Chroogloeocystis siderophila 5.2 s.c.1: one gene and its partner. Each later gene encodes a partner of the first gene's protein in a complex. Links are inferred from orthologs where the notes say so. Each region holds a gene or a part of one and is shown in the gene's direction. Other genes may lie near its edges. The genes, in order: arsC and trxA.

Evidence for each region.
Region 2: the proteins of arsC (region 1) and trxA are in contact, whole or in part, in an NMR structure (PDB 2IPA), measured with the Bacillus subtilis proteins. The link is inferred for Chroogloeocystis siderophila 5.2 s.c.1 from one-to-one orthologs.

What each region holds. Positions count from the first base shown.
Region 1 is NZ_MRCC01000005.1:9,525-15,699, forward strand. What follows is about bases 1-2,684. They hold arsC (arsenate reductase, glutathione/glutaredoxin type), read left to right. Parts: upstream 1-979; coding sequence 980-1,390; downstream 1,391-2,684. Other genes in these bases: arsB (ACR3 family arsenite efflux transporter), read left to right, coding at 1-299; arsH (arsenical resistance protein ArsH), read left to right, coding at 313-975; NIES1031_RS06565 (FAD-dependent oxidoreductase), read left to right, coding at 1,396-2,684. Outside these bases: more of NIES1031_RS06565, read left to right, coding at 2,685-2,739; NIES1031_RS06570 (1-acyl-sn-glycerol-3-phosphate acyltransferase), read left to right, coding at 2,936-3,931; NIES1031_RS23665 (hypothetical protein), read right to left, coding at 4,261-4,485; NIES1031_RS06575 (hypothetical protein), read right to left, coding at 4,706-4,903; NIES1031_RS06580 (permease), read right to left, coding at 4,971-5,861; NIES1031_RS24795 (ArsR/SmtB family transcription factor), read right to left, coding at 5,858-6,175. UniProt on the Bacillus subtilis protein: Catalyzes the reduction of arsenate [As(V)] to arsenite [As(III)]. In vitro, can dephosphorylate para-nitrophenyl phosphate (pNPP).
Region 2 is NZ_MRCC01000003.1:127,250-133,543, forward strand. The notes cover bases 1-2,803. They hold trxA (thioredoxin), read left to right. Parts: upstream 1-1,141; coding sequence 1,142-1,465; downstream 1,466-2,803. Other genes in these bases: NIES1031_RS03975 (GuaB3 family IMP dehydrogenase-related protein), read left to right, coding at 1-811; NIES1031_RS03985 (LOG family protein), read left to right, coding at 1,736-2,803. Also shown: NIES1031_RS03990 (DUF1350 family protein), read left to right, coding at 3,053-3,835; NIES1031_RS03995 (PP2C family protein-serine/threonine phosphatase), read left to right, coding at 3,810-4,943; NIES1031_RS04000 (hypothetical protein), read left to right, coding at 5,408-5,719; NIES1031_RS25415 (RpnC/YadD family protein), read right to left, coding at 6,189-6,294. UniProt on the Bacillus subtilis protein: Participates in various redox reactions through the reversible oxidation of its active center dithiol to a disulfide and catalyzes dithiol-disulfide exchange reactions.

The sequences.
Region 1 (6,175 bases):
CAAATTTCATTTTCTTAATCACATACGTTGCTGCACTGAAAATGAAATTGTCTTATGAAGATGCTGCACCAGCGGCGTTGATTGGTGCAAGTAATCATTTTGAAGTTGCGATCGCTACAGCAGTCACCCTTTTCGGTTTAAATTCAGGTGCAGCCCTTGCCACAGTAGTGGGTGTTTTAATCGAAGTTCCCGTGATGCTGATGTTAGTTGAAGTATGTAAGCGAACCGCCGCATGGTTCCCCAGAGAACCCGAAAAAGCAACTTTAAGAGATCCTCGTTGTGTCAGTGCTTACAAGTAATAAGTCTGAAGAGATGACATTTAATCACAAACCACGCATTTTATTTTTGTACGGTTCTTTACGCGAACGTTCTTACAGTCGTCTGTTAGCAGAAGAAGCTGCCAGAATTATTGAAGAATTTGGTGCAGAAGTGCGGTTTTTCGATCCGCGTGAGTTACCTGTTCATAGCAGCGTACCTGACACACATCATAAGGTACAAGAACTTCGAGAATTAAGTTTATGGTCAGAAGGACAAGTTTGGTCGAGTCCTGAAATGCACGGTAATATCACCGGCATTATGAAAAATCAAATTGATTGGATTCCTCTAAATTTAGGTGCAGTTAGACCAACACAGGGTAAAACGCTAGCTGTGATGCAAGTCAGCGGTGGTTCGCAGTCATTTAACGCAGTCAATACACTACGCATCTTAGGGCGATGGATGCGGATGTTTACGATTCCCAATCAGTCTTCAGTAGCAAAAGCGTATCAAGAGTTTAACGACGACGGAACAATGAAAGATTCACCATATCGCGATCGCGTTGTTGACGTCATGGAAGAACTCTACAAATTCACTCTACTACTGCGCGACAAAGTTGATTATCTCACCGATAGATACAGCGAACGCAAAGAAAAAGCGGCAAAAGAAGTTATCCAAATCGCCAATCGTGCTTTAGAAGTCAAAACGAACAATCAGTAAAACCATGAAAAAAGTCATGTTTGTGTGCAAGAAAAACTCACGCCGTTCCCAAATGGCAGAAGGATTTGCCCGTACACTAGGAGAAGGCAAAATTGCCGTCACAAGTTCAGGATTAGAAGCAAGTGCAGTCGATCCAACAACCGTAGAAGTCATGTCAGAAGTTGGTATCGATATTAGCAATCAGACATCCAAACCTTTAAGCGATTTTAATCCTGAAGATTACGATGCAGTCATTTCTTTGTGTGGCTGCGGTGTCAACTTACCCGAAGCCTGGGTACTGCGTGAAGTCTTTCAAGATTGGCAACTTGACGATCCGGAAGGTGAATCCATCGAAAAATTCCGTGAAGTGCGCGAACAAGTTAAACAAAGAGTCGAAAAACTGATTGAGTCTCTCAGTACTAAAACTACTGCGTAACAATCATGAATTTACTTATTATCGGTGGTAGCGACGCAGGTATCAGTGCGGCGTTGCGAGCGCGTGAGTTGGATTCTACAGTTAATTTGACAGTTGTTGTCGCGGATAGTTTTCCTAATTACAGCATTTGTGGATTGCCGTTTTTCCTGAGTGGTGAAGTTCCCGATTGGCGAAATTTAGCGCATCGCACCACTGAGGAGATTACAGACAAAGGTATTCAGCTTTTACTCAATTGTACGGCTCAGACGATCGCTCCACAGCAAAAAATTGTTACAGTTGTTGATCGCGAAATGCGATCGCACAATTTGAACTATGATCGCTTAATTATTGCCACAGGTGCGGTATCAACTCGCCCTCAAATTGCTGGACTCGATCTTCCTGGAGTTTTTTTGTTGCACTCGATGGAAGATAGTTTTGCTATTTATCAATATCTAACCACCGATGAACCACAATCAGCTGCGATTATTGGCGGTGGATACATTGGCTTAGAAATGGCTGATGCTTTGACGCACCGAGGTATCGCTGTTACGGTAATTGAACATTCCCAAACGGTAATGAAAACTGTTGACCCTACTTTAGGTCAAATCATTGGTGAAGAACTACAGCGTCATAATGTTACAGCTGTCAACGGTGTGGCAATTGAAACGATTGAATCAAAAGGAACGCAGTTATTAGTCAAAGGCGAAAACTATCATACAACTGTTGATCTGGTGTTAGTGGCTGTAGGAGTCAAACCGAATACCGATCTTGCAAAAACAGCAGGTGTCAATTGCGGTATTAAAAACGCAATTCAAGTCACGCGAAAAATGGAAACAAATGTTCCAGATATCTATGCAGCAGGCGACTGTGTGGAAACTTGGCATCGAATTTTAAATCAATCTACTTATTTACCGCTAGGGACAACCGCACACAAACAGGGGCGAATTGCTGGTGAAAATGCAGTAGGTGGAAATCAAGAATTTGCGGGGACGCTAGGTACGCAAGTCGTAAAGGTTTTTGATTTGGCAATCGCGCGGACTGGTTTACGCGATTCTGAAGCCCAAAGTGCAGGAATAGACGCAGTTACCGTTGAGCTAGAAACATGGGATCATAAAGTTTATTATCCCCACGCGCACAAACTCCGAATTCGCGTGACAGGCGATCGCCATACTGGACGCTTACTAGGCGCGCAAATTGTAGGGCATTATCAAGGAGAAGTCGCTAAGCGAATTGATATTTTTGCGACTGCTTTGTTTCATGGTATGAAGGTAGATGAATTAAATAAACTCGATCTCAGCTACACACCTCCGTTTAGTAGCCCTTGGGATCCTGTACAAATGAGCGCACAAGCTTGGGTTAAGGCACAATAACAGTAGCGGTAGTTCAGTCTTTGAGTACAAAAGAAAATACAATATACTTAGAGACGATAATACGACAAAATCAGTTACGGTGTACACACAAATTCTCTCAGCCCCCTAAATCTCCCAAGATTGGGGGACTTTGAAGTTTGGAAGTTCCTCACATTTTGAACTTCAATCAGATTTGTGTTGTACAAGGTAGAACCAAATGAGGAAATCTGCACTTGATACCTATCAATTCACATGGTTTGACTGGTTCTGCTTGTGGTATCCTCCAGGGTGGTTAATTCTATTCAACCGCCACTGGCAACATTATCATGCCGATCCTGATGGTTGGCATTGGCTAGAGTATGTTTTATGTCTCATTCCCTGCGGCTTTTATCTGGCGTTGTTAATTCGCTGGTTACGTCTGGGTTGTCGCTTTCCTAGAAATCAAGGTTATTCATTCGATCCTCGCTATCAGCAAGCATTCCGCGAAGAGATTCTTAAACCTATCGTTAAATATTACTTTCGTGCCGAGCTAAAACAATTAGAAAATTTACCGAAAACAGCACCATTACTTGTCGCAATGAATCATGCGGGAATGTGCTTTCCGTGGGACTTTCTTGTACTCGGCTACCTTTTAGCAGAAAACCGCGATTGGACTGTACAACCACTCGCAGGTGTGGCATTATTCGATCATCCTTGGATGATGTGGTGGCTACCACACGGATGGTCGCAAACTTTAGGCGGAGTAAGAGCAGAACGCAACGAGTTTGAGGCTGCATTGGCTCAAAAAACTGTTTTATTATATGCTCCTGAAGGCTTACGCGGTCCAGCCAAGGGATGGTTCAAAAGATATCAATTAGAAACGTTTGATTTAAGCTTTGTTCAACTGAGCGATCGCTACAATATCCCGATTCTTCCAGTCGTTTGTCTTGGTAATGAATATTTACATCTTTGGGCAATCAATCTCAAAAATTTAGCTAAGAAAATTTATCTACCCTTCTTACCACTTTCTCCGTTAATACCGCTATTTGCTCTTTTTCCTTCAATGGGCGTTTGGGCAATGCGATCGCGCTTGCGCTACTTTATTCAACCTGTGTATAAAACTGAGTTGAAAGCCGAATTTAATAGTTCGAGAAAAATGCGATCGCGTGCTTATCAAGAAGCACAATCTTTGCGTGATAAAATGCAAACTTTAATAAATCAATTACTACAATAAACGTCTCACTCGCTTTTGATAGCAATTACTAGATGCTTGTTCGTCAACAATTACATAACAATAGAAATCAACTCATCCAGAATTTGACTGTGCAACAGGTTGCTTCGATATGTTCTATCTGTTGCAAACATGGTTGGATTAATATTACACACTCAAAAATTGAGTTCTAAATTGCATCTCATAACACCTTCATTACTTTTCCCCTGTAAAGTTGTCTATCTTTTTTGAGCCAGAGTCGTCAAAAAAAGCTAGTTTTAAAATGCCGAGCAAACAAAAGCCAGCTAATAGAGAAACTGGCAGCAAAATTGAAACTTCCGATTTTCGCATTTTCAGTTTGGTTTAGGTCTTACCTGAACCATATGACTATGGCTAGTGATTAAGTATCTACTACGTTCTGTCAGCGGAAGACTGTCCACGCCAAATGTCCAAACTTCTGTCCGAATCGGCTCGATGAAAATGGGTTCGATACCTTCGCACTCCAAGGTGCTAACCCAGTCAAGATAATCGTATTCGACCCGTCGGATTTCTACATTAAAGACACTAGCATCAACCACAGCGATCGCGGCATAATAAACCTGTTGACATAACTCAACTTCCTTTTAATAAGTTTACAAAGACTGTCTTGTACCTAATGAACAAAAGCCATTAATTTGAGGAGAGTAAGCACCTGGTTATAAAAAACAGTAGATCTGATAAAGTACTTTATAAAACTAGTTGTTAGTCTGCTGTTTCCTGAGTATCTCCTTGGAGTATTGCTATTCAAGAAGGCTTCCTTTAACCACAGCACCCTTTGCTCTGATTTTTTGCTTGTGAGGGTTTTTTAGCTTCTATTTGCCCTTCAGTCGGGTTCTGCTCTACTGCTGTGTTGTCCTCTATCTCCTCAAAGCTGACCGAGCAACAGTCTTCTTTCTCCGACTTGAATAAATTAGCGATAGCGCCAAAAATTCCTTTCTTTTGTTCTTGCTTTGACATAATTTCCTCCTAGAGTAAATAGAAAGCGAATTGTGAGGGAAATAAGCGTGTATAAGTTGCTATCTGCTTAGACAGTGGTAAGGTCGAAGATGACACCGCTGGCTGTGGCGATGATAAAGATACTGATAACAAAAGCTACTACCAATCGGGGGCGGAATAGTCCTGCAAGTAGAGATACCTCTGGAATACTTGCCCCAGCACCACCAATAATCAGTGCAATCACCGCACCTGTCCCCATACCTTTAGTCAACAACGCTTGAGCAATCGGAATCATAGTTTCAGCACGAACATAAATGGGAACACCAATTACCGCAGCAACAGGGATGGCAAACGGTTGTTGCGGACCGGCGATCGCCACAATCCAATCACTAGGCACGAAACCATAGATAAAAGCACCGATGGCTGTACCGAGCAGCAGGTAAGGAATCATTGGTGTAAAAAAGCTCCATGCCTGCTCCCATGCCTGTTGCCAAATTGAACCCTTTGATGAATGGCTGAGTGACTTTCCTCCTCGCACTCGCACTCGCTTGACGTCTGCTTTCAATCCGAGTCTTGCCCAAAGTGCACCAACAACTATAGAGGCAAGAAAGGTAATCACTGCATAAACGAGTGTCCCTTGAAAGCCGACAACAATGAAAAGGAGTGATAAGATCACGGGATTGAGGATCGGCGAGGCTATCAGAAACGACATCACTGGACCGAAGGGAGCACCACTTGATAGCAGTCCGGCAACTATCGGCACAGTTGAACACGAGCAAAAAGGAGTAGCCGCACCTAGTGCGGCTCCCATGACGTAGCCAATGACAGGATTCTTACGATTAAGAAAGGCACTCACTTTCTCGTCTGGAATCCAAGCTTGGAGCAGACCCACCAGAAAACTGACCCCTAAAAACAGCGCCATCAGCTCTACTGATAGGAACAGAAACCAACGACTGGCTTCTATCAGTGTGTTTGTCATCCTTTGACCTCTAATTGAATAGGTTTGGGTAAGAGCGCAAAATCGAAATATTTCCGTGCTAGTTCGAGAGCGATCGCGAACCCTTCAGGATTGATGCTGTAGTAGACTAACCTGCCACGCTTCTCAGATGTGACGAGTCCAGCCTGCACGAGGATTTTCATATGGTGACTAACCGTGGCTTGAGAAAGACCAACGAGGTCTTGAATATCGCAGGCGCAGATCCCGTCACTAGGTTCACAACAAGACTGGCTGGAGGCGAGGTACTCGATAATTTTCAAGCGATGCTCGTCACCTAGCGCCTTGAAAACCTCTGC
Region 2 (6,294 bases), on another replicon or contig:
CATTACACAGCGTATCCAAGAAATCAAACAGCAAGGAGGCATTGCCGCAGTCAGTGCGACGCCGCTAGGCGCAAGTAAATATGGCTCAATTGTCGCGAGTGCAGGCGCTGATTTATTTTTTGTCCAAGCAACAGTAGTTTCTACAGCGCATTTGTCACCTGAATCGATGGCAAACTTGGATTTAGCTGAATTCTGCCGCGAGATGCCCATGCCTGTCGTGTTGGGAAATTGCGTGACGTATGAAGTGACGCTAAACCTGATGAAGGCTGGTGCAGCGGCTGTGCTTGTGGGAATTGGTCCTGGCGCTGCGTGTACTTCGCGGGGTGTTCTGGGTGTGGGTATACCACAAGCAACCGCGATCGCTGACTGTGCGGCTGCGCGTGATGATTATCATCGGGAAACGGGTAATTATGTTCCAGTCATCGCTGATGGCGGTTTGATTACTGGTGGTGACATCTGTAAGTGTATCGCCTGCGGTGCTGATGGCGTGATGATTGGCTCCCCCTTTGCGCGTGCGGCTGAAGCCCCAGGACGCGGTTTTCACTGGGGTATGGCAACACCTAGCCCTGTATTACCTCGTGGCACGCGTATTCGAGTTGGTACGACGGGTACGTTAGAACAAATTCTGCGTGGGCCTGCGCAACTTGATGACGGAACACATAATTTTTTAGGCGCTTTAAAAACTAGCATGGGTACGTTGGGAGCTAAGGATATTAAAGAAATGCAGCAAGTCGAAGTTGTGATCGCGCCTTCGTTGCTAACCGAAGGTAAGGTTTATCAAAAAGCACAACAGTTGGGCATGGGCAAGTAAATCTACTTGGGTAAAACTCCCAATGAAGTTTGCAGGAATTGTTCAGTAAATTCTGAAAAAAGCTAACCTGTCGCCTACAATAGAAAAAGCGGAGACGCATGTTTCCGTTCACTCCTCACACCACACTCCGCTCGGACTTCTGTTCGAGCGGTTCCTTATTATTAGGGGTGAGAGACCTTTATAGGTATTATCTCCTCTGCTCTAAAGTCTACTTCTGGGTATAAGAACCTAAGATCTATCTAAATATAGACAGTTGAGAAAGCAGAACGCGGCACGCGGCTATGGTAGAATTTCAGCAAAGTAAGAGATATAGCTTAAGGATTTCTAGGCATGTCAGTAGCCGCACAAGTTACAGACTCGACGTTTAAACAGGAAGTACTCGAAAGCGAAGTTCCAGTTCTAGTGGACTTTTGGGCACCTTGGTGTGGTCCGTGCCGGATGGTAGCTCCTGTTGTGGATGAAATTGCACAGCAATACGACGGTCAGGTGAAAGTTGTAAAACTTAACACAGACGAAAACCCCAACGTTGCTAGTCAATACGGTATTCGCAGTATCCCGACATTAATGATTTTTAAGGGTGGGCAACGAGTTGATATGGTCGTAGGTGCAGTTCCTAAGAGTACTTTGTCTAACACGTTAGAAAAGTATTTGTAAAATTGCTCTTAGGCGAATAACTTTATCGTTTAGCAGTGCGGCATCTTAGTTGGACTGTTAGAGTAAAGTTGATAATATTTCGCTCAAATACCATGCTTAGAAGTATTATTGAGCTTTATTTGAGCGAATAAAATAATATGAGTTTGTAGTTTAAGTTGGGCGATCGCAAAAAAGTACTAAAAAGCAATATTAAAAAATTATTAATCTACGACTTGACAAATAACCCCCAAAATATCGATAAAATAGAGTGCCACTTGTGCGGAAGCACTCATGACCTCATCTTCCCATTTTCCATCATTAGAGTCTCTTGAATTAGACCTGACTGACTTAATCGAGAAGCTGCCGCATCACAAACACCGGCAACTGATTCAGTACGCGCTTGCCACGATTGTCAAGTTAGCCAATAGCGATATCGAACGCCTTGACTGGAAAATATTGTCAGCGTCATTAGCTGATATGGAGCAAGGCTTTAACATTTTTTACCCGTATCGACACGTACGCAAGGTAACAATTTTTGGCTCAGCGCGGACATCACCAGAAGCACCAGAATATCGTATGGCGTTTGATTTTGCGCGATGTGTGACGCAGTTAGGCTTCATGGTGATGACGGGGGGTGGCGGTGGAATTATGCAAGCAGGAAATGAAGGCGCTGGGCGAGAAAACTCGTTTGGGTTAAACATTCAACTACCGTTTGAACAAGAAGCAAACCCTGTTGTTGAAGGCGATGCTAAACTGATTCACTTTAAGTACTTTTTCACTCGCAAACTATTTCTACTGCGTGAAAGTGATGCGATCGCGCTATTCCCTGGCGGATTTGGCACGCAAGACGAAGCTTTTGAGTGCATGACGCTCAGTCAAACAGGTAAATTTGGTCCTGTACCTGTCGTTTTAATTGATCGCCCAGGAGGGGACTATTGGCGGGCTTGGAGTGAGTATATCGATAAGCACCTCCGCCAACAAGGATTAATTAGTCCTGAAGACGATAGCCTTTACACAATTACAGATAATCTGGAAGTGGCTTGCAATGCGATCACGCGGTTTTACCAGGTTTATCACTCTAGCCGCTACGTAGGTGACAAACTCGTCATTCGGATGAAAACAGATATCTCGGATGCAGATGTCGAGACGTTAAATACTAACTTTAACGATATTCTCGTTAAGGGACGCATCGAAAAAAGCCAAGCTTTACCACAAGAAGCGCAAGACGAAACCTCTGAACTACCCCGTCTCGTGTTGTATTTTAATCAGCGCGATTTAGGGCGTCTCTATCAAATGATCGCCACTATCAATGAAATGGGGACTCCTTCACCTGTAGAAGCGCATCCAGAACGAAAATGAGCCGGCGTTTGATCGCGTCCTTTTAACGTGGTGATGTTTGTGCTAGGTAATGGGTAATGGAAGCAGATATGCTACTGATTACCAACTGTATGTAATTTCAGGGTATTTTTCAGGAAGTCTAACTCAATGCGATCGCGCATACCTCATCGTAAGTTGCCACAATAGATAGGGAGGGCGATCCATTGCAGCAGGCATTAATGATAGGCAATGATCCCTGATCTCTAACCTTTGATCTCTGAATTTGATTGCATGGAATGGAAGGAAATTGCTGGTAACTGGGTTTTAGTTCCCCGACATCCTGTGGGGATTGTGCATTTTTTAGGAGGCGCTTTTGTTGCAACCGCACCTCAATTAACGTACCGTTGGTTGTTAGAACAATTGGGAAAAGAGTATGCTGTCGTTGCGACACCGTTTGTTAATACTTTAGACCATGCAGCGATCGCGCAAACGGTTTTAAATAGTTTTGATCAGGCGATCGCCGAATTACATGATCGCGCGCTATTACGTCGGCGCTATCTACCGACCTACGGGTTAGGACACAGTATGGGCTGTAAACTACACTTACTTATTGGTAGTCTGTTTGACGTCGAACGTGCAGGAAATATTCTCATTTCTTATAACAACTACGCAGCACGCGACGCGATTCCTTTAGTACAACAATTCACGCCTACTTTTGCGGTCGAGTTTACACCTTCTCCAGTGGAAACAACAAACTTAGTCCGTGATCGCTATCGTGTTCGCCGCAATTTGCTGATTCGATTTACTAATGACACAATTGACCAATCCACGGCACTGCATCAACTGTTACAACAGCGTTTTCCGGAAATGGTTACGTTACAAACACTACCAGGAAGTCATACAACACCTTTAGGACAAGATGTTAGTTGGCAAACTGGAATGAATTTTACACCGTTTGATGCGATGGGACAGTGGTTTAAGCAAGAGATCTATCGGGATTTAAACCAACTCAAACGCACTATTGTTTTGTGGCTCAATCCTTTTTCTCATGTCTCTAATCTTAGTAATCGATGATGACCCTACAGTGCAAACTCTGCTCTCTAGGGTACTAAAAAGCCAAGGTTATCAAGTTGTTGTAACTCATAACGGTGAAGAAGGAATTAGGCTGGCGCGCCAGTTGTATCCTGGGTTAGTGATTTGTGAGTGGACAATGCAATCGATGAGTGGGTTGGAAGTTTGTCGCCAAATCAAAGCTGATCCAAGATTATCGACAGTATTTTTCATTTTTCTTACAAGTTTAGGCTCGGTATCTGATTGCGTTCAAGCATTCGATGCAGGTGGAGACGATTTTATTACTAAGCCAATCGAACAAAATGAACTAACCGCGCGGGTGCGTGCTGGATTGCGCTTGCATCAAATGAGTCGGGATTTACAAAAACAAAAGCAATTACTCGAAGCAGAATTATCCGAAGCTGCTGACTATGTGCGATCGCTACTTCCACCACAGCTAAAAGAACCGCTCGAAATTAATTCTCGGTTTATTCCTTCATTGCGGCTAGGTGGAGATTGTTTTGATTATTACTGGCTAGATCCTGACTATTTGGCTATTTATTTACTTGATACGGCGGGACATGGGCTAGGGGCTACGCTTCCTTCAATTTCAGTCCTCAATATGTTACGTTCTCGTGCGCTTGATGGAATTAATTACTACCAACCAACCGAAGTACTCAGAGCTTTAAATAGTACGTTTCAAATGACTTCTCAAAACTCGAAGTACTTCACAATTTGGTATGGAGTTTATAATCGAGTCAATCGTCAATTAATCTACTCTAATGCCGGACACCCACCTGCTGTTTTGTTATCAGAAAAACCAAGTGTACAGGCAACAAAACTAGAAACTCCAAGCATACCAATTGGTATGTTTCCTGATACGAATTATACAGATAAGTTTTGTCATATTCCTGAATCGAGTACGCTTTATATTTTTAGCGATGGAGTTTACGAACTACACTTAGTAGATGGCTCAATTTGGGAACTTGATTCTTTTATTGATTTACTCAAAATGGATCATGTAGTAGGTAACTGCGATCTAGACACCATTTTAGCTCAGCTAAATCAAATCAATCATAAAGAGAGTTTTGATGATGACTTATCGATTCTTCAGATTAGGTTTGACAACTGAAAAAATCTGCTAATTTATTATACTCCTGTACTAAAAGATTTAAGTTTTAAGAATTCTGTGGAATTTAGATTACTAGGTATTTAGTAACCTATCTGTTTTGGGCGATCGCGATTTTCGCTAACCCTGAACATCTCACTCATATATATTCCTGAACAGCAACTCTATCACTATAGGACTTACGTAGTTGATGTCATGCTGAACCCTTCGCTATTACTCAAGCGCAAGCTCCGTGAAGCATCTCTGGGATTCTTTCTTAGCCTACAGCAAAGCTACGAAGAAGGGAACGCTGCACTCAGAATAAAATAGCGTTCAAGTGCGCAACGCCTAAACTACATACAAATACAGTTAAATTGCTATTTTTATTAAGAAAAATTATTATTGGGTCTAACTTAAATTTAGGTGTCAGTAACACCCAACCTTCTTGTAAATCAATCATGTAAGTAGCCCAACTGAGTAATGTGACCATGACAATTGCCTTCGAGGAGTTCATCGAGACAGCTGATTTAGTAAAAGAATATACAGATACAGACAACAATTACTCAGAAACGTTATCGGAATATCCTCAAGATTTAGGTAAAGGCAGTATCTTAAACGTTGAGCTACGCAACGGATTTTACCTCACAATCGAAGATTACCAAGTACATAACGATGTGATCATCAGTTACCCAGAATCGCAGCATCCTTTGGGGTTTTATTTCCAACTCTCAGGCGGTATACATTGTCAACGCTATGGCTTGAATTACGCTGGTGACAGCATTTATCCGGTAGTGGTTTAATACCACAATTACTTCATCAGAGAAGCTGTTAAAGTGCATTATAGTGCCAGAAGTGTTCAATAGTTTCATGAGGATTGGGGATGATGCTATTCCATTGCAAATGAAGCACCTTTTTAGGAAACCGGATCAAGAGTACTACCTTCCTTCGTAATAGGACAGTTACAACACAAATGCAAGTCGCTGTACAGCAGATTTGGCAGTGTCCTTTTCAAGGTTTGGTTAAACGTATTTACTTAGAAAGCAAAATTTTAGAGTTAATTGCTTTGTGGTTGCAACAAGACATTGAAGGAGAAGCAATAGTAAATCATTCTATTAAAAATGTGGAATCATTGCGTCATTCTTGCTGCTTGCTTCTCCCGTGCAAGCTTCGGAGTTGGGACAAGTTGCAGATAAAGAAGATATTCTTCAACTTGATCAAATTGAGCATTCTCAGAGTGCAGAATTACCCGTACAATCTCCAGCACCCACATCAGAATTGGTAAATTACGGACTCGCGCATCATCCCCTCCCGAAATATTTGTTGTATCAACTCCTTGTTGTGTTTTAACCCCGCTAAGATTTGCGTATAAACTGAG